Regions from separate parts of the Microbacterium sp. NPDC055502 genome, predicted to be linked through region 2. Evidence: predicted binding sites of a transcription regulator. Region 2 holds the regulator's gene; the other holds the start of a gene.

Region 1 (11,765 bases), on a different contig from region 2:
GTGCCCGCGTCCGCTCCGAGCGCCGGCGCACCGGCCGCCGCACCTCCGTCGCCCGAGCGCGACCCGATCGCGGGGCAGTACGACGGGCTTCCGGTCGTGGAGGCGGAAGGCGATGAAGACGCCTGGGGCCTGACGGGACGCGACTGATGGCCATTTCCCGGCAGCTCCCCAACGCGATCACGGTGGCGCGGATCCCGCTCGCGGTGGTCTTCTTCGTTCTCCTGCTCCTCGGTGGCACCTATGGAATCCCGGATCCGGTGGTGCGTTGGATCGCCGGCATCCTCTTCATCGTGGCCATCTCGACCGACTGGGTCGACGGGTATCTCGCGCGTCGCTACGACATTGTGAGCGACTTCGGGAAGCTGTGGGATCCGATCGCCGACAAGCTCCTCACGGGGGCCGGCTTCATCGGGCTGGCCATTCTGGGCGAGGTCAACTGGTGGATCGTGATCGTGATCCTCGTCCGCGAGTGGGGGATCACGATCCATCGTCTGGTGGTCGCGAGCGAGCATGTCGTCGCTGCCGCCTGGATGGGCAAGATCAAGACCGCGTTCCAGGGCGTGGCCCTCGGCTGGGCGTTGTTGCCGCTTCACGTGTGGATCGGTCTCGGTCCGTGGACGACCATCACCTTCGTGCTCATGCTGATCGTGCTCGTCCTCACGGTGGTCAGCGGAATCGACTACATCGTGGCGCAGGTACGCGGTTCGCGACAGCAGTCATGACGTCGTTCACCCCTGAGATGGTCGTGGGCGCCCTGCGCGCGCGCGGCTGGACGCTCGGGGTCGCCGAGTCGCTGACCGGCGGCGCGGTCTGCGCGGCGCTGGTCGCCGTTCCCGGAGCCTCCGTCGTTCTCCTCGGCGGCGTGGTCGCGTATGCGACGCCGGTCAAGCATTCGCTGCTCGGGGTGGACGCCGAGCTGCTCGCGACACAGGGACCCGTCCATCCCGAGGTGGCGCGGCAGATGGCCGAGGGGGTTCGCCACGCCGTCGCCGTCGACGGACGGTCGGCGGACGTCGGTATCTCCACCACCGGGATCGCCGGGCCGCAGTCGCCGGACGGTCAGCCGGTCGGGACCGTCCATCTGGGCGTCGTCACTCCGAAGGGCACTCGCACGGAGGCGTTCGTCTTCGACGGCGACCGAGCGGCGGTACGCGCGCAGTCGGTGGCGATGCTGGTGCGAATGCTGGCTGAGGCGGTCGGGGAATACGAGCCGTCAGCCGAAGGTTGATACCGATGTGCTCACATTCAAACCACAGAGTGCAAGGGTAGATTCTGTGCAGGCCAGGAGGGCTAGACTGGCTGTCTCTTCGAGGGGAACCTCGATCGAACACATGGGGAGGAGGTTCCGATGATTCTTGTACGACAGGAAATCGGCGATGTGCTGAGGGACTTCCGCCTGCAGAAGGGGCGCACCCTCCGGCAGGTCGCAAGCAAGGCGTCCGTCGCGCTCGGCTACCTCAGCGAGGTCGAACGCGGACAGAAGGAGGCGTCGAGCGAGATCCTCGCCTCGGTCGCGGAGGCCCTCGACGTTCCCATCTCCACCATCATGCGCGAGGTCGGGGATCGCATCTCCGTCCTCGAGGGCATCCAGGTCTTCCCCGACGTCGTTCCCGACGATCTGGTCGCCTCGGTCGAGCCCGAGCTCTCGCTGCACTGACCACTCGGCCGGGTGACGATGCGACGTAGCGAATTCCTTCGCGCCGTCGACGCGGAGTTCCAGGCGCGAGGGCCGTCACTGGTGAACGACCTCAGTCTGACGGCGGTCAACGGCCGTACCGCGAGCGAAGCGCTGGCGGACGGCGTGCCGCCCCGGGAGATCTGGCTCGCTCTGTGCGAGGAGATGGATGTTCCGCTGTCTCGGCGGCACGGCGTCGGACGGCTGGAGCCGCGGAGCCGCTGAGTTGCTGCTCTCGTTCTCCGCGCTGTGCGGAACTCCGACACGCCGCGTTGCGCTGTTGTCGAAAATCTGTTCGAACCGGGCGTAGTCTTCTGCACAAGTGGTTTCGATGCCTGGATCATCACAGACCTCGGGTGGGCCGATGCAATGTCGGTGGCTCGTCCTAGCGTGAGGACCAGGCTGAAGAAGCCACACGCCTTGTCGGAGAGTTCCTTCCAGCCGGAAGAGCCGCGACAGCCTACAGGCGGCATCACACGCGCAGAAGGAGCACACCATGCCATCACCCGCCGACCGCGAGAAGTCCCTCGAGACCGCCCTCGCGCAGATCGACCGTCAGTTCGGAAAGGGCTCGGTCATGCGGCTGGGCAGCGATGAGCGCGCCCCCGTTGCAGTCATCCCCACCGGCTCCATCGCCCTCGACGTCGCCCTCGGGGTCGGAGGCCTGCCGCGTGGCCGCATCGTGGAGATCTACGGCCCGGAGTCCTCGGGTAAGACCACACTCACCCTGCACGCCATCGCCAATGCGCAGCGCGCGGGCGGTATCGCGGCGTTCATCGACGCGGAGCACGCGCTCGACCCCGACTACGCCGCGAAGCTGGGCGTCGACATCGATTCCCTGCTGGTGTCGCAGCCGGACACCGGTGAGCAGGCGCTGGAGATCGCCGACATGCTCGTGCGGTCCGGTGCCATCGATCTCATCGTCGTCGACTCGGTCGCGGCCCTCGTGCCGCGAGCCGAGATCGAGGGTGAGATGGGCGACTCCCACGTGGGTTTGCAGGCCCGGCTCATGTCGCAGGCGCTGCGCAAGCTGACGGGTGGGCTCAACCAGACCAACACCACGATGATCTTCATCAACCAGCTGCGCGAGAAGATCGGCGTCTTCTTCGGATCGCCCGAGACCACCGCCGGTGGAAAGGCGCTCAAGTTCTACGCCTCCGTGCGCATGGACATCCGACGGATCGAGACCCTCAAAGACGGAACCGACGCCGTCGGCAACCGTACGCGGGTCAAGATCGTCAAGAACAAGATGGCCCCGCCGTTCAAGCAGGCGGAGTTTGACATCCTCTACGGCGTGGGGATCTCTCGCGAGGGCAGCCTGATCGATTTCGGCGTGGAGCACGGGATCGTCAAGAAGTCTGGCTCGTGGTACACCTACGACGGCGACCAGCTGGGGCAGGGCAAGGAGAACGCGCGCACGTTCCTTCTCAACAACCCCGACATCGCCCTCGCCATCGAGACGCAGATCAAGCAGAAGCTCGGCATCGGTGCGCAGCCCGCGCCCGCGTCTGCGGACGAGCTCGCTGAGCGTCGCCCGGCCTGATGAACGAGCAGCGTGGGGGCGATCCGGAACGGATCGCCCCCATCATCCCGCTCTTCGGAGGGGCGCCATCTCGGCAGCCCTCACGACGGCCTACCCCGCCCGATCATTCGGGGGTGGACGCGCCGGCATCGACTGACGGCGCCGCGTCGTGGCGCTCGACCTGGCATCAGGCGCCGTCCGACTTCCCGCAGGAACCCGACGCGGGCACGCCGAGCGAACGGCATCCCGCACGCGGTCGACGCGGGCGATCGACAGCGGGCACCCCGGTCCCTCGGCTGCGCGCGATCGACGAGGGGACGCTCGGCGGGGCGGATGCCGAGCGGGGAGACGAGGACGGTCCCACCACGGAGGAGGTCCGTGTCGCGGCCGAAGAATCTCTGCTCCGCAAGCTTCGCACCCGCTCGTTGTCCGTCTCCGAAGCGCGCCTGGTCTTGAGAGGCCACGGGGTGGAGGCGAACGACGTCGACGACCTGATCGAGGATTTCTGCCGTCGCGGTTACCTCGACGACGCGGTGCTCGCCGAGATGCTCGTGACCTCGGGCGCCGAACGCAAGGGGCAGGGGCGTGTCGCGCTGTCCCGCGCGCTCGCCCAGCGCGGGATCCCGCGAGAGGTGATCCATGCGGCGCTGGAGGAACTCCCTGACGACGATGCGGAGCGGGCGCTGGAGTTCGCTCGCACCAAGGCGCGGTCTCTCAGCCGACTCGACGCCGACACGGCGCTTCGTCGCCTCACGGGTCAGCTGGCGCGGCGTGGTTATGCCGGATCGGTCGCGATGACCGCCGCCAAGACGGCGCTGCGCGAGGCGTCGTCCGGTGGTTCCGGGTCCGGCGTGCGCTTCGTGGATTCCGACTGAGGGCGCCGCCCTGAGCGCGGTGACGGGGCTCGTACAATGGACAGATCATGACTATCCCCCGCAGTGAACCGACGATCATCAGCGCCTCATCGGCGGCCGTCGACGACGACGGGCGACAGCGATCGTATGAGGTGCGTACCTTCGGGTGCCAGATGAACGTGCACGACTCCGAGCGGCTGTCCGGTTCGCTCGAGAGCGCGGGCTACGTCCCTGCGCCCGCGGGCAGTGAAGCCGACGTCGTCATCATCAACACCTGCGCCGTGCGCGACAATGCGGCGGGCAAGTTGTACGGCACTCTCGGACACCTCGCCGCGGTGAAGCGTCGGAAGGCGGGCATGCAGATCGCCGTCGGTGGCTGTCTCGCACAGATGGACAAGCAGGCGGTGCTCGACAAGGCGCCGTGGGTCGATGTCGTCTTCGGAACGCACAACATGGGCTCCCTGCCCGGCCTCCTCGAGCGCGCCCGCCACAACGGAGACGCGGAGCTGGAGATCCTCGAGTCGCTCGAGGTGTTCCCGTCCACGCTTCCGACCAAGCGCGACTCCGCCCACAGCGGTTGGGTGTCGATCTCGGTCGGCTGCAACAACACCTGCACGTTCTGCATCGTTCCGAGCCTTCGTGGCAAGGAGAAGGACCGCCGCCCGGGCGACATCCTCAACGAGATCCGGCTGCTGGTCGAGGACGGCGCGATCGAGGTCACCCTGCTCGGCCAGAACGTCAACTCGTATGGTGTGGAGTTCGGAGACCGCCAGGCCTTCGGCAAGCTGCTGCGCGCGGCCGGGCAGATCGAGGGCCTGGAGCGGATCCGATTCACGAGTCCGCATCCGGCCGCCTTCACCGACGACGTGATCGACGCGATGGCCGAGACACCGAGCGTGATGCCGCAGCTGCACATGCCGCTCCAGTCGGGTAGCGACCGCATCCTCAAGGCCATGCGGCGTTCGTACCGCAGCGAGCGTTTCCTGGGCATCCTCGATCGGGTGCGGGCACGCATCCCGCACGCGGCCATCACGACCGACATCATCGTCGGGTTCCCGGGTGAGACCGAGGAGGACTTCGAAGACACGATGCGGGTGGTCGAGCAGGCGCGCTTCTCCGGAGCCTTCACGTTCCAGTACTCGATCCGGGAGGGCACACCGGCGGCGACGATGGCGGATCAGGTTCCGAAGGCCGTGGTGCAGGCCCGCTACGATCGCTTGATCGCACTGCAGGAGCGCATCTCGCTGGAAGAGAACCAGAAGCAGGTCGGCCGCGAGATCGAGGTGCTCGTGTCCACCGGGGAGGGCAAGAAGGACGCCGAGACCCACCGCCTGACGGGCCGAGGCGAGGACAACCGTCTCGTGCACTTCGAGGTCCCGCCGGGGTCGGAGCTTCCGCGCCCGGGTGACGTCGTCACGGTGACGGTCACGCACGCCGCGCCGTTCCACCTGCTGGCCGATGACCCCACCGGCGCGCCTCTGCACATCCGCCGGACACGGGGCGGAGATGCCTGGGACCGCTCGCAGGCGGAGTCGTGCGCGGTGCCGTCACCGAGTGCGAGCGGGTCGAGCGCCGTGTCGCTCGGGCTTCCGACGCTGCGCGTCGGCGTGTGACCGCGCCGCGACTCTGGGCGATCGTCGGTGCCACGGGCACGGGCAAGAGCGACCTCGCCCTGGACCTGGCCGAAGCCCTGCGGCGTCAGGGCAACCCGGCCGAGATCATCAACGCCGACGCGATGCAGGTGTATCGCGGCATGGACATCGGCACGGCGAAGTTGCCGATCGCCGACCGTCGTGGCATTCCCCATCATCTCCTCGACGTGCGAGAGGTCACGCAGGATGCTGCTGCCGCTTGGTATCAGCCGCTGGCGCGTGCGGCGGTGCGCGACATCCAGGAGCGCGGCGGAGACGCCATCCTGGTCGGCGGCTCGGGTCTGTACGTCTCCAGCGTGATCTTCGACTTCGACTTCCCGCCGCGAGACCCGGCGGTGCGGAGGCGGCTGGAGCTCGAGTTCGAGGCCGAGGGGATCACGCCGTTGCTCGAGCGACTGCGGCTCCTCGATCCGACCACGGCGGAGCGCGTTGACCCCAGGAACAGCCGACGGGTCATCCGTGCGCTCGAAGTGGTGGAACAGGGGAGTGCTACGCACGGGGCAGCGCTTCCCGATGCGCCGACGCTGTGGATGCCGCAGACGCGGATCATCGGCCTGCGCCTGGACCGCGAGCCGCTCGTGCGCCGGCTGAACGACCGGGTCGACCGCATGTGGGCGCAGGGGCTGGTGGCGGAGGCCGAGAGTCTCCGTGGGCGTGGCCTGGAGGGCGGCACCACGGCTTCCCGCGCGATCGGCTACGCCCAGGCGCTGGGACAGTTGGACGGCCGGCTCACGGAGGCGGAGGCGATCGCGGAGACGCAGGCCCTCACCCGCCGGTACGCCCGCCGTCAGGTGTCGTGGTTCAAGCGTTACCCGCAGCTCGAGTGGCACGACGTGCCGACCTCCGCGGAGCAGCTTCTCGCCGACTGACGAGTGTCGGTGCCCGGTGCAAGACTGCGCGCATGGCCACTCACTTCTACACCGCCTCCAGTCTCGATGGGTTCATCGCCACGCTCGACCATTCACTCGACTGGCTGCTGAGCCAGGACATCGATCTGGAGGGGCCGATGGCGTACCCGTCGTTCGAGAAGAACGTCGGCGCCCTCGTGATGGGGGCGTCCACCTACGAATGGGTGATGCGGCACGAGGAGGGACGGTGGGGGTACACCCAGCCGACGTGGGTGCTCACGCACCGCGACCTCGAGCTGCCCACGGGGGCGGCCGTCGAACTCACCAGCGACTCCGTGAGCGAAGTGCATGCCCGCGCGGTGGCGGCGGCGGAAGGTCGCGATGTCTGGATCGTCGGCGGGGGAGACGTCGCCGGGCAGTTCGCCGACGCCGGGCTTCTCGACGAGGTCTGGGTGCAATACGCCCCGGTCACCCTCGGGTCAGGTGCACCGCTTCTTCCTCGTCGACTCGATCTGGAGTTGCTCGAGGTCGCGCGCAACCGCAGCTTCCTGTGCGGGCGCTATCGCGTCGTCCGCGACGAGGGGGGAACGAACCGTCCCTAGACTGGGAGCATGGTCGCATTCACCAAGGGGCACGGCACCGGCAACGACTTCATCATCATCGCCGACCCCGATGGGCAGCTGCCTCTGTCACAGGAGCAGGTGGCTGTGCTCTGCGACCGCCACTTCGGCATCGGCGCAGACGGGGTCCTGCGGGTCGTCCGCTCTGCGTCCCTTCCGGAGGGCGCTGCGGCGCTGGCGGAAGAGCCCGCCGCGGAGTGGTTCATGGACTATCGCAACGCCGACGGCTCGGTCGCGGAGATGTGCGGCAACGGGATCCGCGTGTTCGTGCACTATCTGGTGCGTTCCGGTCTCGCGAGTATCGAGCAGGGCGCGACGCTGCCGATCGGTACCAGGGCCGGAGTGCGCGACGTGACCCGCAGCGCGAACGGCTACCAGGTCGACCTCGGGGCGTGGCGCCTGTCGGGCGACGACCCACTCGTCCGTGCGGATGGGCTCACCGTGACCCGCCCCGGCCTCGGCATCGATCTGGGCAACCCGCACGTCGTTGTCGCGCTGGCATCCGAGGCCGAACTCGCGCTGCTCGAGCTCACGCGTGCACCCGAGCTCGAACCCGCCCTTCCTGCGGGCGCCAACGTCGAGTTCGTCGTCCCGGGTGAACCCCTGGTCCGCGACGGCATCGGCCATGTGCGCATGCGGGTCTCCGAGCGCGGTGTCGGCGAGACGCTCAGCTGCGGAACCGGTGTCGCGGCGACGGCCCTCGCCGTGCGGTACTGGGCGGGTGCGCAGGCGCCGAACAACTGGCAGGTCGAGGTGCCCGGTGGCACACTGGCCGTGCGGATGTTCCCGGCGGAGGACGGCGAGCACGTCGCGCTCTCCGGGCCTGCGCAGCTGGTCTTCCAGGGCGAGATCGACCTGCTCTGAGGCGCGGATCAGACCAGCGCGATCGGCTCCGTCGGTGGCGTGCCGTGCTTGCGCACCTTCAGGATGCGGTAGCCCTTGCCGGTCGCGGTGCGGAAGACGCTGAAGCCGGGGTGGAACGTGCTGGCGATCCACCGCTGCAGGGAGTCGGCACCCAGATTGCGCTGCACCACGAGCCAGGCATCGCTGCGCTCGTCGAGCCGGGGGATCCACCGTTCGAGAAGCCCGTGGAGCTCGTTCTTCCCCACGCGGATCGGCGGGTTGGAGCGGATGGTGCGGAAGGTCACGTCGTCGGGAACATCTCCGGGCAGCGCGGCGTTGACATTGGTGAGGCCGAGCGCGGAAGCATTGCGACGCACGAGGTCGAGCGCACGTTCATTCACGTCCACCGCCCAGACGGTGGCGTGCGGTGAAGCCAGAGCCATCGACAGGGCGATGGGTCCCCAGCCGCTGCCGAGGTCGAGAAGATGGCCGCCGGGTGGAACGGGCGGAGTGTTGGCGAGAAGGACCGCGGTTCCGGCATCGAGCCGATCCGGGCTGAAGACCCCACCGGCGGTGGTCATCTCCAGCTCGCGCCCTGCCAGGGATACACGGATCGTGCGCAGGTTCTCGGGGCTTGCCGGGGCCGCAGTGAAGTAGTGGTCGGACCCCATACGGTGAGCGTACCGGACGGTGCGGGCTAAGGTTAAGGCTCGCGAGGAAACCAGAGACAGGAACGGATGACGGAGACGAAGATCCCCTCCACCGACGACCAGACGGTCGACCGAGTGCTTTCGAACGCGGAGAAGCGATCGGAGGTCCGCGTCTTCGGCGCCGCCCAGGCCCTGCAGGACGAGGCCACGGCCGCGCACTCGCAGACCGACGGTCAGCAGTGGGACCTCGAAGATCGCCATGCGCTGCGTCGCGTGGCCGGACTCTCGACCGAACTGGAAGACGTCACCGAGGTCGAGTACCGACAGCTACGGCTCGAGAACGTCGTGCTGGTGGGCGTGTACCCGCAGGGGGCGCAGGAAGACGCCGAGAACTCGCTGCGCGAGCTGGCCGCGCTGGCCGAGACGGCGGGTGCCGTGGTCCTGGACGGCGTGCTGCAGCGGAGGCCCCACCCTGACGCCGCGACCTATCTCGGACGAGGCAAGGCGCAGGAGCTGAAGGACATCGTGGCCGCGGTCGGCGCGGACACCGTCATCGCGGATACCGAACTGGCGCCCAGCCAGCGTCGCGCCCTCGAAGACGTCGTCAAGGTCAAGGTGATCGACCGCACGACCGTGATCCTCGACATCTTCAGCCAGCACGCGAAGAGCCGCGAGGGCAAGGCCCAGGTCGAGCTCGCGCAGCTCGAGTACCTCCTTCCGCGGCTGCGCGGATGGGGTGAGTCCATGAGCCGCCAGGCCGGTGGGCAGGTCGGCGCAGGCGGCGCGGGGATGGGATCGCGCGGCCCGGGTGAGACGAAGATCGAGCTGGATCGTCGTCGCATCCGCACGAAGATGGCGCTGCTGCGCAAGCAGATCCGCGACTTCGCGCCCGCTCGCGAGGCCAAGCGGGCCGAGCGCAAGCGCAACACCATTCCCTCCGTCGCGATCGCGGGCTATACCAACGCCGGCAAGTCCAGCCTCCTGAACGCCCTGACGAGCGCCGGCGCGCTCGTCGAGAACGCCCTCTTCGCCACCCTCGACGCGACCGTGCGCCGATCGGCGACCGAGGACGGCCGTGTCTACACCCTCACCGACACGGTGGGCTTCGTGCGGAACCTGCCGCACCAGCTGGTCGAGGCTTTCCGCTCCACGCTGGAAGAGGTGGGCGACGCCGATGTCGTGCTGCACGTCGTCGACGGGTCGCACCCCGACCCGGCCGGCCAGCTGCAGACGGTTCGCGACGTGATGGGCGACGTCGGGGTGCGCAACCTGCCGGAGATCGTGGTCTTCAACAAGGCCGACCTGATCCCCGAGGATGAGCGTCTCGTGCTGCGCGGCCTGGAGCCGCACGCGCACTTCGTGTCGTCGCGCTCGGGGGAGGGCATCGACGAGCTGCGGTCCGCGATCGAGGCGGCGCTGCCCCAGCCCGCGGTCGAGATTCGTGCGGTGGTCCCGTACGACCGGGGCGACCTCGTCGCCGCGATCCACGAGACGGGCATGCTGCTCTCCGTCGAGCATCAGGAGCAGGGAAGCGCCGTGCACGCGCGGGTGTCCAAACGTCTGGCGGCCGAGCTGGCGCCGTTCGTCGCGGAGGGGTGAGCTGCGCGCTCAGCGGGCGAGGAAACGCGCCTCGACGGTTGCCGAGATGACGATCTCCTCCGGCTCGTACTGCATGGAGGGTGCGGCGTCGGCGGCGAACGCGACCGCTCCGCGAGCCTTCATCAGGGGCGTACCGGGGCCGGGGTGGCCGGGGGCGATCAGTCCGACGTCGGCCAGTTCGACGGGCGAGACCTGATGGAGGCCGACGGCACCCGCGTACGCCTCGGCGCGCAGCACGGCGGCCTCCACGGCGCGGGCCGCGACCTCGCGTTCGACACGGGTGCGGGTCTCGGGGGTGAGGTGCCAGTCCACCCAGCCGACCTCGACTCCCTCCCGCGCTGAGACCTCGGTGACCCACAGGGAGAGCTCGCCGTCCTCCGCGAACGTCGCGGTGAAGTTGACGCCGGCCATGTAGACGGGCGCGAGGCGCGAGCCATCGCTGCTCCACGGGCGCTCCGCCCGGACGCTGAGGTTCGCGCTGCTCCAGTCGAGCGCTGACCCGGTCTTCGTGCGCTCGGCGAGGTCTTCGCGCACGGGCTCGGAGAGACGCAGGGCTTCGTCGACCACGGGGCCGCGCTCCGGCCCCTCGGCACGGACGGAGACACGGACGGTGGCACGCTCGGGGTGGACCCGCACTTCGTGCTCACCACGGACGGTGACGATGACCTCGCTCATGCGCCGACTCTACGCGAGCCGGTCGGGGCAGGGGCGGAATGGCGAAGGGCCTCCGAACGTTGTAACCTGTGATGCTCGGGTGCATGTCGCCCGGCCTGGTAATTCCACAGTGTGACAGCGGCTCCTTCGCGAGAAGGACCACGGGGCTGATCGGTTTCGACAGCGCCTGTGAATCCACGAGAAGCGGGCCGAGGATGCAGAGTTATCTCGTAAACGCTCTCTGCAAAACAATAGTTGCCGAATCCAAGCGCAACGACTTCGCCCTCGCTGCCTAAGCGAGCCCGATAGTCCGTCAGACCGTATGTGATTCCGATACGGATCCTGGCGTCATCTAGGAATCTTGCTGCGTGACGGCGTCTGGACGTCACGTGGGACTCTTCCCAGGCTGGGCTCGTCGACTTAGGTGTCTGTGACAAAGGTCGGAGCCGAGCAGAACGCTTCCACAGACTGCGCCCGGAGAAGGCGTGGAGACTCAGCGTTGGACGGGGGTTCGATTCCCCCCAGCTCCACCAGGTCGCTGTCACAGACGAAGCCCCCGTGTTCCTCATGAACACGGGGGCTTCGTCGTTCCGAGACCGGCTAGTCGGCGTCGGTGCCGTCGTGAGCCTCCACGTCGTCGTCGCCGGTGGGTGGCACCGTGGGCGGTTCGCCCTTGTTGTCCTCGGCGCCGAGGTTGTCGTTCTCGTCGGGCCCGGGGGAGGATTCGGTGCTGATGTCGTTGCGGTGGCTGTCGCTGCTCATGCGCGTTCCTTTCTGGGTGACTTCCTCCACCCTCTCCTCCCGGAGGATCGGGGGCCAGACGGTTGACAATGCGACCACGCGCGGCC
Region 2 (11,765 bases):
CTCCTGATACGCCTCGTCGACGATCACCACGCCGCGCGCGGCCTCGTAGACCGCCGCGACGACGTCGAGCCCGAGCGGCGTACCGGTGGGGTTGTTGGGCGAGCACAGGATCACCACGTCGGGGTCGGCGGCGCGCACCTGTTCCGCGGCTTCCTCCGGGGTGATCGAGTAGTCGGGGTGCCGGGTGCCGGCGACCCATGACGCACCCGTGCCCTGCGCGATCAGCGGATACATCGAGTAGGTCGGAGCGAAGCCGAACGCCGTCCGCCCCGGTCCGCCGAACGCCTGCAGGATGTGCTGCAGCACCTCGTTCGAGCCGTTGCCCGCCCAGATCTGCTCGGCCGTGAGCCCGTGACCGAGGTAGTCCGCGAACGCCTCCCGCAGCGTGGTGAACTCCCGGTCGGGATAGCGGTTGACGTCGCGGATCGCCACGGCGATGTCGTCGAGGATGTCGCTGGCGACCTCGTCAGGAACGGGATGCGTGTTCTCGTTGACGTTGAGGGCGATCGGGAGCGGTGCCTGCGGTGCGCCGTACGGAGTGAGTCCGCGCAGATCGTCGCGCAGCGGGAGATCGTTGAGGGAGAGGGTCACCCTATCCATGTTAAGAGGACGAGGCGGCACCGACGGCCATGCGTCACTCCGCGTACTGCGCCGGGATCGCGAGCTCCTGACCGATCTGGATCTCTCCGCCGCGGAGCAGGTTCATGCGGCTGATGTCGCCGATCACGTCGCGCGGGTCGGCCTCGGGAGCGATCGAGCCGGCGATCGACCAGAGGGTGTCACCGGGCATGACCGTGATGGTCTCGACGGCGGCCACGGGCTTGTCGGCACCGGAGGCGATGGCGCTGCCGCCGCTGATCGCCGCGAAGGCGATGCCGACGGCGAGCGGGACGGACGCGACCGCGAGCAGCACACCGCGACCGCGAGCCGTGAGCCGGAGCCGCGTGGCCGGACGGGCCGTGGCGGAGATCGCGGTCGCGGTGCTGAGGCTGATGGTGCTCATGTCTGCTCCTTCACTGTCCCGGCGCCGCGAGGGCCCGGGGAGGTTGGCGTAGCGTTCGCATCCGCGACTCGGCCGGGAGCCGTGAATGCGAAGCTACGTTCCGAAGATATCTTCGAGTTCGAACATCTGTCAAGCTGTCTTCGAAACCCTGTCCACGAATCGTCCGACACGCTCGAACAGATCTTCCAGATCGGCGCGATTCTCGGATACGGTTTCGACAAGGACACCCCACCACGGGCCACCGACATTCGAAGAGCGACGTCGGATCTCACGCACTGAAGGAGCATCATGAGCGAGACCACAGCCCCGGAGTCGGAGGCGCCGCGGACCCGCCGTCGCAAGAGCCTCAGCCCCAAGCAGATGGCGATCCTGGAGGTCATCCAGGCCGCCATCGCCCAGAACGGCTACCCGCCGAGCATGCGCGAGATCGGCGACGCCGTGGGGCTCAAGTCGCTCTCCAGCGTCACGCACCAGCTCGGCCAGCTGGAGCTGAGCGGCTACCTGCGTCGAGACCCGGGCAAGACGCGGGCCATGGAGGTGCTGATCGACCTGCCCGGCACCGGCTCCGGCGCCGAGAACCCGGCCGATGTCACGACTCCCGTCGGCGACGCCGCGCTCGTGCCCCTCGTCGGCCGCATCGCCGCCGGCGTGCCCATCACCGCGGACCAGCAGGTCGAGGAGATCTTCCCGCTCCCCCGGCAGCTCGTCGGCAAGGGCGACCTGTTCATGCTCAAGGTCTCCGGCGAGTCGATGATCGACGCCGCCATCTGCGACGGCGACTGGGTCGTCGTCCGCTCGCAGCACGACGCCGAGAACGGCGAGATCGTCGCGGCGATGCTCGATGGCGAGGCCACCGTCAAGGTGCTCCGTCGCCGCGATGGACACACGTGGCTGCTGCCGCGGAACACCGCCTTCGAGCCCATCCTCGGCGACGAGGCCGTGGTGCTCGGCAAGGTCGTCGCGGTGCTGCGAGCCGTCTGACCCGGACACGACGAAGGCCCTCCCCGATCGCTCGGAGAGGGCCTTCGTCACGTGATCAGACCGAGGCGCCCACCTCGGCGCGCACGCGGCGCGTGGCCTCGACGATGTTCCGCAGCGACGCGGTGGTCTCCTCGTAGCCGCGGGTCTTGAGGCCGCAGTCCGGGTTGACCCAGAGCTGCCGCGTGGGGATCTCCTCCACGGCGCGACGCAGCAGGGACTCCACCTCCTCCACCGCGGGAACCCGCGGGGAGTGGATGTCGTAGACGCCGGGGCCGATGCCGTGGTCGAACCCGGCCTCGGCGATGTCCGCGACGACCTCCATCCGGCTGCGGGCGGCCTCGATGGACGTGACGTCGGCGTCCAGCGCGCGGATCGCGTCGATCACGACACCGAACTCCGAGTAGCAGAGGTGCGTGTGCACCTGCGTGCCCGGTGCTGCCCCACCGGTCGCCAGACGGAACGACGCCACCGACCAGTCCAGGTAGGACGGCTGATCGGCCTTCTTCAGCGGCAGCAGCTCGCGCAGGGCCGGCTCGTCGACCTGGATCACGGCGATGCCCGCCGCCTCGAGGTCGGCGATCTCCTCGCGCAGCGCCAGGGCGACCTGGTTCGCGGTCTCCCCCAGCGGCTGGTCGTCGCGCACGAACGACCACGCGAGGATCGTCACCGGCCCCGTGAGCATGCCCTTGAGGTGCTTCGCGGTGAGCGACTGCGCGTATCCGGACCAGTCGACCGTGATCGGTGCCGGCCGGGAGACGTCGCCCCACAGGATCGACGGGCGTGTGGCGCGGGAGCCGTACGACTGCACCCACCCGTGCTCCGTGACCGCGAAGCCGTCGAGGTTCTCGGCGAAGTACTGCACCATGTCGTTGCGCTCCGGCTCCCCGTGCACCAGCACGTCGAGTCCGAGGTCCTCCTGCAGCGACACGACCGCGGCGATCTCCCGGCGCAGGAAGTCGTCGTAGTCGTCGCGGGGGATCTCACCGCGCGTGAACCGTGCCCGTGCGCGACGGATGTCGGCGGTCTGCGGGAACGACCCGATCGTCGTCAGGGGCAGGACCGGGAGGCCGAGGGCCTCCTGCGCACTCTCCCGCTCCTCGTAGGACACCCGCGAGAAGTCGGCGTCGACGAGCGTCCGCTCGCGCACCGCGCCGTCGCGCACGCCCGGCGCGTCCAGCCGGTCGCGCAGGGCCGCCGAGGCCTCGTCGAGCTCGGCGGCGATCGCCTCGGGACCCTGCGACAGCCCGCGGGCCAGCACGCCGACCTGCTGCACCTTCTGATCGGCGAACGCCAGCCACGACACCAGGCGGGGGTCGAGCGAGGTCTCGTCGGCGACGTCGTGCGGCACGTGCAGCAGCGAGGTCGAGGTGGAGGCCGACACGGCCGCGGCCCCCAGGTCGCGCAGACGCTCGAGCGTGGCGAACGCCGCGGCCAGGTCGCCCCGCCAGATGTTGTGCCCGTCGATCACGCCGCCGACGAGCGTCTTGTCCGCGAGACCCTCCGCCGCGGACGGCACAGCGCCACGGACCAGGTCGACCGCGATCGCCTCGACGGGCGCGGCCGCGAGGACCGGGAACACGGCGTCGAGCGCCGCGTACGGGGCGGCGACGAGGATCGACGGACGGTCCTCCGCTCCCCCGAGCACGGCGAGTGCGCGTTCGGCCGCGGTCGCCAGGGCGGCGGTGTCGGCGGGGAGCGACTCGCTCACGAGCGCCGGCTCGTCGAGCTGCACCCAGGTCGCTCCCGCGGCCCGGAGGCGGGCGAGCAGCTCCCGGTACACGGGGAGCACGTCGTCCAGGCGCGACAGCGGATCGAAGCCCTCGGGGGCGTCGTCCGAGGCCTTCGCGAGCGCCAGCAGGGTGACCGGGCCGACCACGACCGGGCGCGTGGTGAAGCCTGCGGCAGCGGCCTCTGCGACCTCGCGCACGAGCCGGTCGCTGGACAGCGAGAACACCGTCTCCGGACCGATCTCCGGCACGAGGTAGTGGTAGTTCGAGTCGAACCACTTCGTCATCTCCAGCGGCGCGCGCTCCCCCTCGCCCCGCGCGATCGTGAAGTACGCCGGGAGGCCGACCGTGCCGTCGGCGGCGCGCAGGTGCTCGAAGCGCGAGGGGATCCCGCCCACGGTCACCGCGGCGTCGAGCACCTGGTCGTAGAACGAGAAGGACTCCGGGATCGCGGAGTCGTCCCGGCCGAGGCCGAGCGCGGCGAGCCGCTCTCGGGTGGCGGCGCGCAGCTCGGCGGCCGTGCGCTCCAGCTCCTGCTCGTCGATGCGGCCCGCCCAGAACGCCTCGACGGCCTTCTTGAGCTCGCGGCGACGGCCGATGCGGGGGTAGCCGAGGATGGTTCCCTCGGGGAATGCGGTCATGGTGTTTCCTTTCGGCGGGGGTCTAACGGCGCAGAGCCGGGAGGATGCCGGCTTCGGCGAGGACGGTGAGGACGGTCTCGTGCTGGTTGAAGGCGTAGAGGTGCACGCCGGGGGCGCCGCCGGCCACGACCTGCGCGGCCAGGCGCGCGGCCCAGGCGATGCCGATCTCGCGGCGGCCCTCGGCGGTCGGCTCCACGTCGAGGGCGATGGAGAGCTCTCCGGGCAGCTCCTCTCCCGTGAGCTCCAGCACGCGGGAGAGCCGAGCGGGCGAGGTGATGGGCATGATGCCGGGCAGGATCGGGATGGTCACCCCGGACGCGCGGGCACGCTCCACGAAGGCCAGGTAGTCGTCGGCGTGGAAGAACAGCTGTGTGATCGCGAACGTCGCACCGGCGGCCTGCTTCGCGAGCAGGGCCTCCACGTCCTGCGTGCGGTGGGTCGCCCGCGGGTGGCCCTTCGGGAACGCGGCCACCGCGATGTTCACCCTCCGCCGCGGCGCGACCCGGGCGGCACCGGGGATCCCGGGAACCGGCGACTCCTCGTACGGCGCACGCTCGGCCTGCACGCGGTCGATCAGCTGGACGAGCTGGGCCGCGCTCTCCAGGTCGCCGAGGAAGTCCTCGGTCTGCCCGGCGGGCGGGTCGCCCCGCAGGGCGAGGAAGCTGAGGATCCCCGCGTCGAGGAACTCGCGGATGAGCGCGGTCGCCCCGGCGTAGGTGTTGCCGACGCACGTGAGATGAGCGAGGGGCTCGACGTCGGTGTGGGTGCGGATGAAGCGCAGCACGTCGAGCGAGCGCCCCCCGGTGGAGCCGCCGGCACCGTAGGTCACCGACAGGAACTCCGGACTGGCTGCGGCCAGGCGCAGGACGGTCTCGTGCAGCGCCTCCTCGCTCGACGCGTTGCGCGGGGGGTAGAGCTCGAAGGAGAACGGCACGCGGGCGGTGCCGGTGGTGTCGATCTCGGTGGACATCTTCACTCCTGGGGACAGGGGGCCGGGGCGCGCGGACGGCACGGGAGGCGTGTCGTTCGCGGGCGGGTGCCGGGCTCGGCTGTCGCTCCACGCCCTGGACGAACCGGGCGTTTCCAGCAACCTAGAACAGCCCCGCGCGGGCCCGCACGTGTGTGACGCCGTGTGTCGGTCCGCCTAGGCTCGAGGCATGTCGTCGCTGCCCTTCGGTTCCTGGCCCTCCCCCTTCACCGCCGCGTCTGTCGCGACCTCCGCACCGCGCATCGACGGCGCCCGGTTCGCCGGGTCGGAGATCTGGTGGGGCGAGTCCGTGCCGGCCGAAGCCGGACGCGTGACCGTACGCAGCTCCTCCGGCGCCGAGATCCTGCCGGCTCCGTGGAGTGCGCGGTCGCGCGTGCACGAGTACGGCGGCGGGGCGTGGACGGCCGGCGACGGTGCGCTGTTCTTCGTCTCGGGCGCGGATCAGCGCGTGCATCGCCTCGTCCCCGGGGGCGAGCCCGAGCCGCTCACGCCCGCCGGTGCGTCGTACGGCGGACTCCGACTGCAGAGCGGACGACTGCTGGCCGTGCGCGAAGACCTCCGTCCGGACCCGCACCGGCGCGGCATCGTCGAGATCCCGGTGGACGGATCCACGGCCGAGGACGACGGCGCGCTCCGGGTGATCGCGGAGGGCACGGGCTTCTTCGCGCACCCGGCGCTGTCGCCCGACGGCACGCGGGTGGCCTGGGTCGAGTGGCACGAGCGGACGATGCCGTGGGACGAGGCGCAGCTCGCGATCGCGTCGCTCGCCGACGGCGAGATCGTGCGCATCGCGTCGTCCGCCGCCCTGCAGCCGGAGTGGCTCGACGACACCGCGCTCGTGTACGCCGACGACGCGTCCGGGCGCTGGCAGGTGCAGCGCCTTCACGTCGACGGCGTGACACCCGTAGCCGCGCCGATCGCCCTGACCGGGACCGACGCCGACACCGGCTACGGCCTGTGGGTGCTGGGCAACCGGTGGTTCCAGCCGCTGGCGGACGGACGCGTGGTCGCCGCGCGCACGAACGGCCGCGACGAGGTGCACGTGCTCCCGGCGGACGGCACGACGAGCACCGCGCTGGACCTCCCCGCCGACGGGCACGTGAGCGTGGACGACGTGTCCGGCTCCCGCGTGCTGCTCAGCGGCAACAGCTCGGGCACCACGCCCGGGGTGTGGTGCGTCGACCTCGACTCGGGCCGCGTGGAGGCTGTGGCGGGCGGGGTCCCGTCCGATCCGGAGTGGATGCCCGGCGCGCAGCCGATCGTGGTGGACGGCGCGCACGGCTCGGTGCACGCGTTCGCCTACCCGCCCGCGAACCCCGCGCACACCGCGGCTCCCGGCGAGCTTCCGCCGTACGTCGTGTTCGTCCACGGAGGACCGACGGCGCATGTGACGGGGGCCGCGTCGTCCGAGGTCGCGTTCTTCACGAGCCGCGGCATCGGCGTGCTCGACGTGAACTACGGCGGCTCCACCGGCTACGGCCGCGCCTACCGCGACCGCCTCGTCGGGCAGTGGGGCGTGGTCGACGTGGACGACGTGGTCGCCGCCGCGCGGGGCCTGGCCGATGCGGGGCTCGCCGATCCCGCGCGCATCGCGATCCGCGGCGGTTCGGCCGGCGGCTGGACCGTTCTGTCGGCGCTGGTGCGGGGCGGGACCTTCGCGGCGGGCATCAGCCGCTACGGTGTGGCGGACCTGCGCCTGCTGGCCGCCGAGACGCACGACTTCGAGGCGCCGTACCTCGACGGTCTGGTCGGGCGGCTGCCGGAGGACGAGCACGTGTACGTCGAGCGTTCACCCCTCACGCACGCCGACCGGATCGACGTGCCCGTGCTGCTGCTCCAGGGCGGCGAGGACCGCGTGGTGCCTCCGTCGCAGTCCGAGGCGATCCGCAACGCCCTCGCCGCGAACGGCATCGAGCACGAGTACGCGCTGTATCCGGCCGAGGGGCACGGCTTCCGCAGCGCGGAGAACATCGTGGACGCTCTGCAGCGCGAGCTCGCGTTCCTCGGCCGCGTGTTCGGCTTCACCCCGGCGCCCTGACGGCGCGGGCTACTCGCCGACGCGGTTGCGCAGGCGCATGGCCCGCTCGGCCTCGCGCGTGTCCTGCCGCTCGCGCAGCGTCTGCCTCTTGTCGTACTCGCGCTTTCCCTTCGCGAGAGCGATCTCGACCTTGGCCCTGCCGTCGGAGAAGTAGAGCTTCAGCGGGATCAGGGTGTAACCACCGGCCGAGACCGCGTGGGAGAGCTTGGCGATCTCCTCACGGTGCAGCAGCAGCTTGCGGATGCGCTTGGCGGAGTGGTTGGTCCAGTGCCCCTGCGAGTACTCCGGGATGTGCACGGCGTCGAGGAACACCTCGTTCCCCTTGACGAACGCGTATCCGTCGCTGAGGTTCGCGCGCCCCTGACGGAGTGACTTGACCTCGGTGCCGGTGAGCACCATTCCCGCCTCGTACGACTTCTCGATGGTGTAGTCGTGACGCGCGCGACGATTGGTCGCGACGACCTTCTCCCCGCGTTCCCTGGGCATGATGCTCTCCTGTTGCCGTGACGAGCTCGACCGAGGATCCGGCCGAGCAGCCTTTCAGGGTATCAGGTGCGCAGCCAGCGACGGATCGCGAAGCCGGCCGACAGCGCCGCCAGCACGACGCCGATCCCCACCAGCACGGGCACCACGAGGAACGCGTCGTTCATGGTGACCCAGGTCGTGATGAACGGGACCCGCCCGCGCAGGTAGCCGTTGACGCCGAAGTGCACCCCGGCGACGACCGCCGCGCACGCGAGCGCCGAGCCGAGGAAGGCCGCGAAGACGCCCTCCAGCACGAACGGCGTCTGGATGAACCGGTTGGACGCGCCCACCAGGCGCATGATCCCGATCTCCTTGCGTCGCGCGTAGGCCGATAGTCGGATGGTCGTCCCGATCAGGAGGGTCGCGGCGATCAGCATCAGCACGGCGATCCCGACCGCGATGTAGGTCGCGACGGTGAGCGCGGAGAACAGCGGCTCGAGGTACTGCAGCTGGTCCTGCACCTGCTCCACGCCCGCCTGTCCGCTGAACGCCTCGGCGAGCACCTGCGACTGCCCCGGATCCTTCATCGTGACGAAGAACACCTCGAACGCCTGGTCGGGCGTGAGCACGCTCGCCTGCTCCTCGCCCACCTGCTCGACGAGCTTGGCGTACGTCTCCTCTTTGGTGTCGAACGTCATGGAGCTGATCAGCGGCGCCAGCGCGTCGCCCTCGAGCTGGGCGCGCACCGCGGCGACCTGCTCCTCGCTGGCGGCGCCGTCGACGCAGGTGTCCGACTCCGACACCGCCGAGCACATGTACACCGCCACCTGGGCACGCTCGGCCCAATAGCCCCGCATCACGCCGATCTGGGACTGCATGAGGATCGCCGCGCCCACGAAGGTCAGCGACACGAACGTCACCAGCACGACGGAGATGACCATCGAGATGTTGCGACGGAGACCCACGAGGGCCTCGGTCAGGATCAGGCCGATTCTCATGAGGTCGGGCCCACTTCCTCGTCGTCCTGGTCGGAGAGGCCGAGACGGTCGGCCACGCCGAGCTCGGCGACGTCGACCTCCGGCAGCACGATCGGGTGCGTGCGGGGAGTGGCCGGACGCTCGACCGGAGCCTTCTCCTCGGCCGGGACGCGCTCCGCCTCATCCGGCGGTTCGACCACTCCGCGGCGCGGCGGCTCGGGCGGCTCGACCACCTGCGGCTCGCGTTCCGGCTGCGGGGTCGCGACCGCGGCGGCGCGGCGCTGCGCGTCGAGCTCCTCCGCCAGGGCGGCTCGCACCACCGACAGGTCGGCGGTCTGCCGCTGCACCTCCTGCACCGCGGTGAGGGCGGCCGCGGCGGCGGCTCCCCGCACCTCCTCCGGCGCGAGTCGCGGGATGTTCGAGGTGTCGCCGTAGCCGCCGTGGACCTCGTCGCGCACCATCTCGCCGTCGCGCAGCTCGATCACGCGGCGACGCATCTGGTCGACGAACCCCGCCTCGTGCGTGGCCATGAGCACGGTCGTGCCACCGGCGTTGATGCGGGCGAGCAGCTGCATGATGTCGACGGAGGTCGCGGGGTCGAGGTTTCCGGTGGGCTCGTCGGCCAGCAGCACCTGCGGACGGTTCACGAGGGCACGGGCGATCGCGACGCGCTGCTGCTCACCGCCGGAGAGCTCGTGCGGCATGCGCTTCTCCTTGCCCTCGAGCCCGACCAGTGCCAGGGCCTCGGGCACGGCCTGCTGGATGAAACCGCGCGAGGAGCCGGTGACCTGCAGCGTGAACGCGACGTTCTGGTGCACGGTCTTGGACGGCAGCAGGCGGAAGTCCTGGAACACGGAGCCGATGTGGCGACGGAAGTAGGGCACCTTCCGGTTCGCGAGGGAGCGGAGATCGCGGCCGAGGACGGCGACGCGACCACTGGTGGGCACGTCCTCCCGCAGGATGAGCCGCAGGCAGGACGACTTGCCCGATCCCGAAGCGCCGACGAGGAAGACGAACTCCCCGCGTTGCACTTCGAAGTCGACTCCGGACAGGGCGGGCTTCGACGTCCCGCGGTAGCGCTTCGTGACGTTCTCGAACCGAATCATGGCGATTCGAGCCTAAGCGCGGGCTCTGCGCTGACCCGCTGCGACACCCCGCGCGGCCTCAGGCCGTCGACCTGTGCAAACGGTGTCGGCGTCGCTGCCCACTGCTATACATGGAGAGTCGATTCGCGTCACCCACGCGAGCGCGCACACGGAGGGGACTTCCATGACGACACCTGCTGGCTGGTACGACGACGGCTCCGGTCGGCTGCGGTGGTGGGACGGCCAGCAGTGGACCGAGCACTTCGCGCCCGAGACGCCCGCTGTGCCCGCCCAGGAGTCCCCGGCATCCGAGTCCGAGACGACGCCGGGTGCGCCCGCCGCGGCGGTGCCCGACGCGCAGCCCGAGGCCACGGCCCCCGACGCGACCGCCGCCGACGCCACCGCACCCGACGCCACCGCACCGGAGGCCACCGCACCCGAGGCCACCACGCCCGACGCCACCGCCGCCGCCGCCGACGCCACCGCACCTGACGCCACCACTCCCGCCGCCACCGCGCCAGAGGCCGTGGTCGCACCCGAGCCCGCGAGCGACTGGGCCGCGCCGGCCTCGGGCGCCCACGAGCTTCCCGGTGCCGCGCCGGTGGCCGACTGGTCTGCGCCCGGAGCCACGGCGTCCGGGACGGTCACGCCGCCTCCGACCGGAGCGCAGCCTCCCGCCGGACTGGCCGCCTCTCCGCAGGGCGGCTACCCCGGGCAGTACTCCCCCGCCGCGCAGCCTGCGGGCCAGGGCGGCTACCCCGGACAGGCGGCCTACCCCACCGCGCAGACGTATCCCGCTCAGGGCGGCGGCTACCCCGGCGCTCCGGCTTACGCCGCGGCAGCCCCGGCGCCGGCGAAGATCTCCGTGCTGGGCCTCGTCGGCCTCGGTCTCGCCGCCCTCGGCCTGCTCCTCGCCTTCACGCCGTTCACGGTCGTCTTCTCGTGGCTGTTCCTCGGCGCGGGCTTCATCGTGTCGCTCATCTCCCTGTTCCTGAAGGGCAAGAAGTGGCCGGGCATCACGGGCCTGGGCGTCTCGGTGCTCGGCGCGATCATCGCCGCGATCATGAGCTTCGTGTTCTTCCTCGGTGCCGTCGCCAGCCAGGTCGACCGCTCCGACTCGCTGCCCGACGACGGCTCGGACACGGGGACGAGCGACTCCGGCACGGATTCCGGAACGGACGACGGCACCGGCTCCGGCACGGTCGTCGAGGGCAGCCTCGGCGATCCGATCACCGTGACGCAGATGTCCGGCAGCGCGGAGCTGACGATCACGTCCGCCACCTGGGGCACCACCAACGGCTCGGACTTCGAGGCGACCAACGGCGGCTACCTGGTGATCGACCTCACGTGGGAGACGCTCGAGGGCACGACCTATGTGAACCCGCTCTACTTCTCGGTCGAGACCGCGGAGGGTGCCGAGGGCGAGTACGACATCTTCGGCGATGCCACGCTCGAATCGAGTGAACTCCCGGCGGGTGAGACCACGCAGGGCACCGTGTCGTTCGATGTCGCCCAGAGCGGATCGTACGTCGTGATCGTCAGCGACGAGCTGTTCCAGGAGGTCGCCCGCGTGACCGTGGAAGCCACCGCGCGCTGAGCGTCGCCCGAAGAAGACAGAGGCACCGCTCATGACGACACCCGAGGGCTGGTACGACGACGGCTCCGGCAGCCTGCGGTGGTGGGACGGCCAGCAGTGGACCGCGCACGTCCGCAGCATCGACCCGAACCCCTCTGCGCCCGAGATCCCGGCGTCGTCGGGCGTACCGCAGCCTCCCGCCTCCACCGCGGGGACCGAGCCCGCACCCGCGGTGCCGACGCCCGCGATGCCGACGCCCGCGGTGCCGCTCGCAGCCACCCCGG

What was found. Region 2 encodes LexA, which represses DNA repair genes until DNA is damaged. Its sites were predicted from a motif close to TCGAACANNTGTTCGA; they were not measured.
Region 1: a site for LexA is predicted at 1,959-1,974, ahead of recA (recombinase RecA). Genes of this name have one in related genera too.

What each region holds. Positions count from the first base shown of each region.
Region 1 is NZ_JBSHKJ010000002.1:350,545-362,309, forward strand. It holds gene ACWH95_RS12650 (DNA translocase FtsK) at 1-147, shown strand, start outside; gene pgsA (CDP-diacylglycerol--glycerol-3-phosphate 3-phosphatidyltransferase) at 147-722, shown strand; gene ACWH95_RS12660 (CinA family protein) at 719-1,228, shown strand; gene ACWH95_RS12665 (helix-turn-helix domain-containing protein) at 1,349-1,657, shown strand; gene ACWH95_RS12670 (DUF3046 domain-containing protein) at 1,676-1,900, shown strand; gene recA (recombinase RecA) at 2,172-3,218, shown strand; gene ACWH95_RS12680 (regulatory protein RecX) at 3,332-4,072, shown strand; gene miaB (tRNA (N6-isopentenyl adenosine(37)-C2)-methylthiotransferase MiaB) at 4,120-5,664, shown strand; gene miaA (tRNA (adenosine(37)-N6)-dimethylallyltransferase MiaA) at 5,661-6,572, shown strand; gene ACWH95_RS12695 (dihydrofolate reductase family protein) at 6,605-7,153, shown strand; gene dapF (diaminopimelate epimerase) at 7,163-8,035, shown strand; gene ACWH95_RS12705 (class I SAM-dependent methyltransferase) at 8,044-8,685, opposite strand; gene hflX (GTPase HflX) at 8,752-10,263, shown strand; gene ACWH95_RS12715 (SIMPL domain-containing protein) at 10,273-10,938, opposite strand; RNA gene ssrA (transfer-messenger RNA) at 11,081-11,450, shown strand; gene ACWH95_RS12725 (hypothetical protein) at 11,518-11,679, opposite strand.
Region 2 is NZ_JBSHKJ010000003.1:191,068-202,832, reverse strand. It holds gene ACWH95_RS17280 (histidinol-phosphate transaminase) at 1-600, opposite strand, end outside; gene ACWH95_RS17275 (LysM peptidoglycan-binding domain-containing protein) at 635-1,003, opposite strand; gene lexA (transcriptional repressor LexA) at 1,292-1,984, shown strand; gene metE (5-methyltetrahydropteroyltriglutamate--homocysteine S-methyltransferase) at 2,040-4,352, opposite strand; gene ACWH95_RS17260 (methylenetetrahydrofolate reductase) at 4,375-5,322, opposite strand; gene ACWH95_RS17255 (S9 family peptidase) at 5,510-7,378, shown strand; gene smpB (SsrA-binding protein SmpB) at 7,388-7,864, opposite strand; gene ftsX (permease-like cell division protein FtsX) at 7,927-8,841, opposite strand; gene ftsE (cell division ATP-binding protein FtsE) at 8,838-9,926, opposite strand; gene ACWH95_RS17235 (DUF2510 domain-containing protein) at 10,090-11,502, shown strand; gene ACWH95_RS17230 (DUF2510 domain-containing protein) at 11,534-11,765, shown strand, end outside.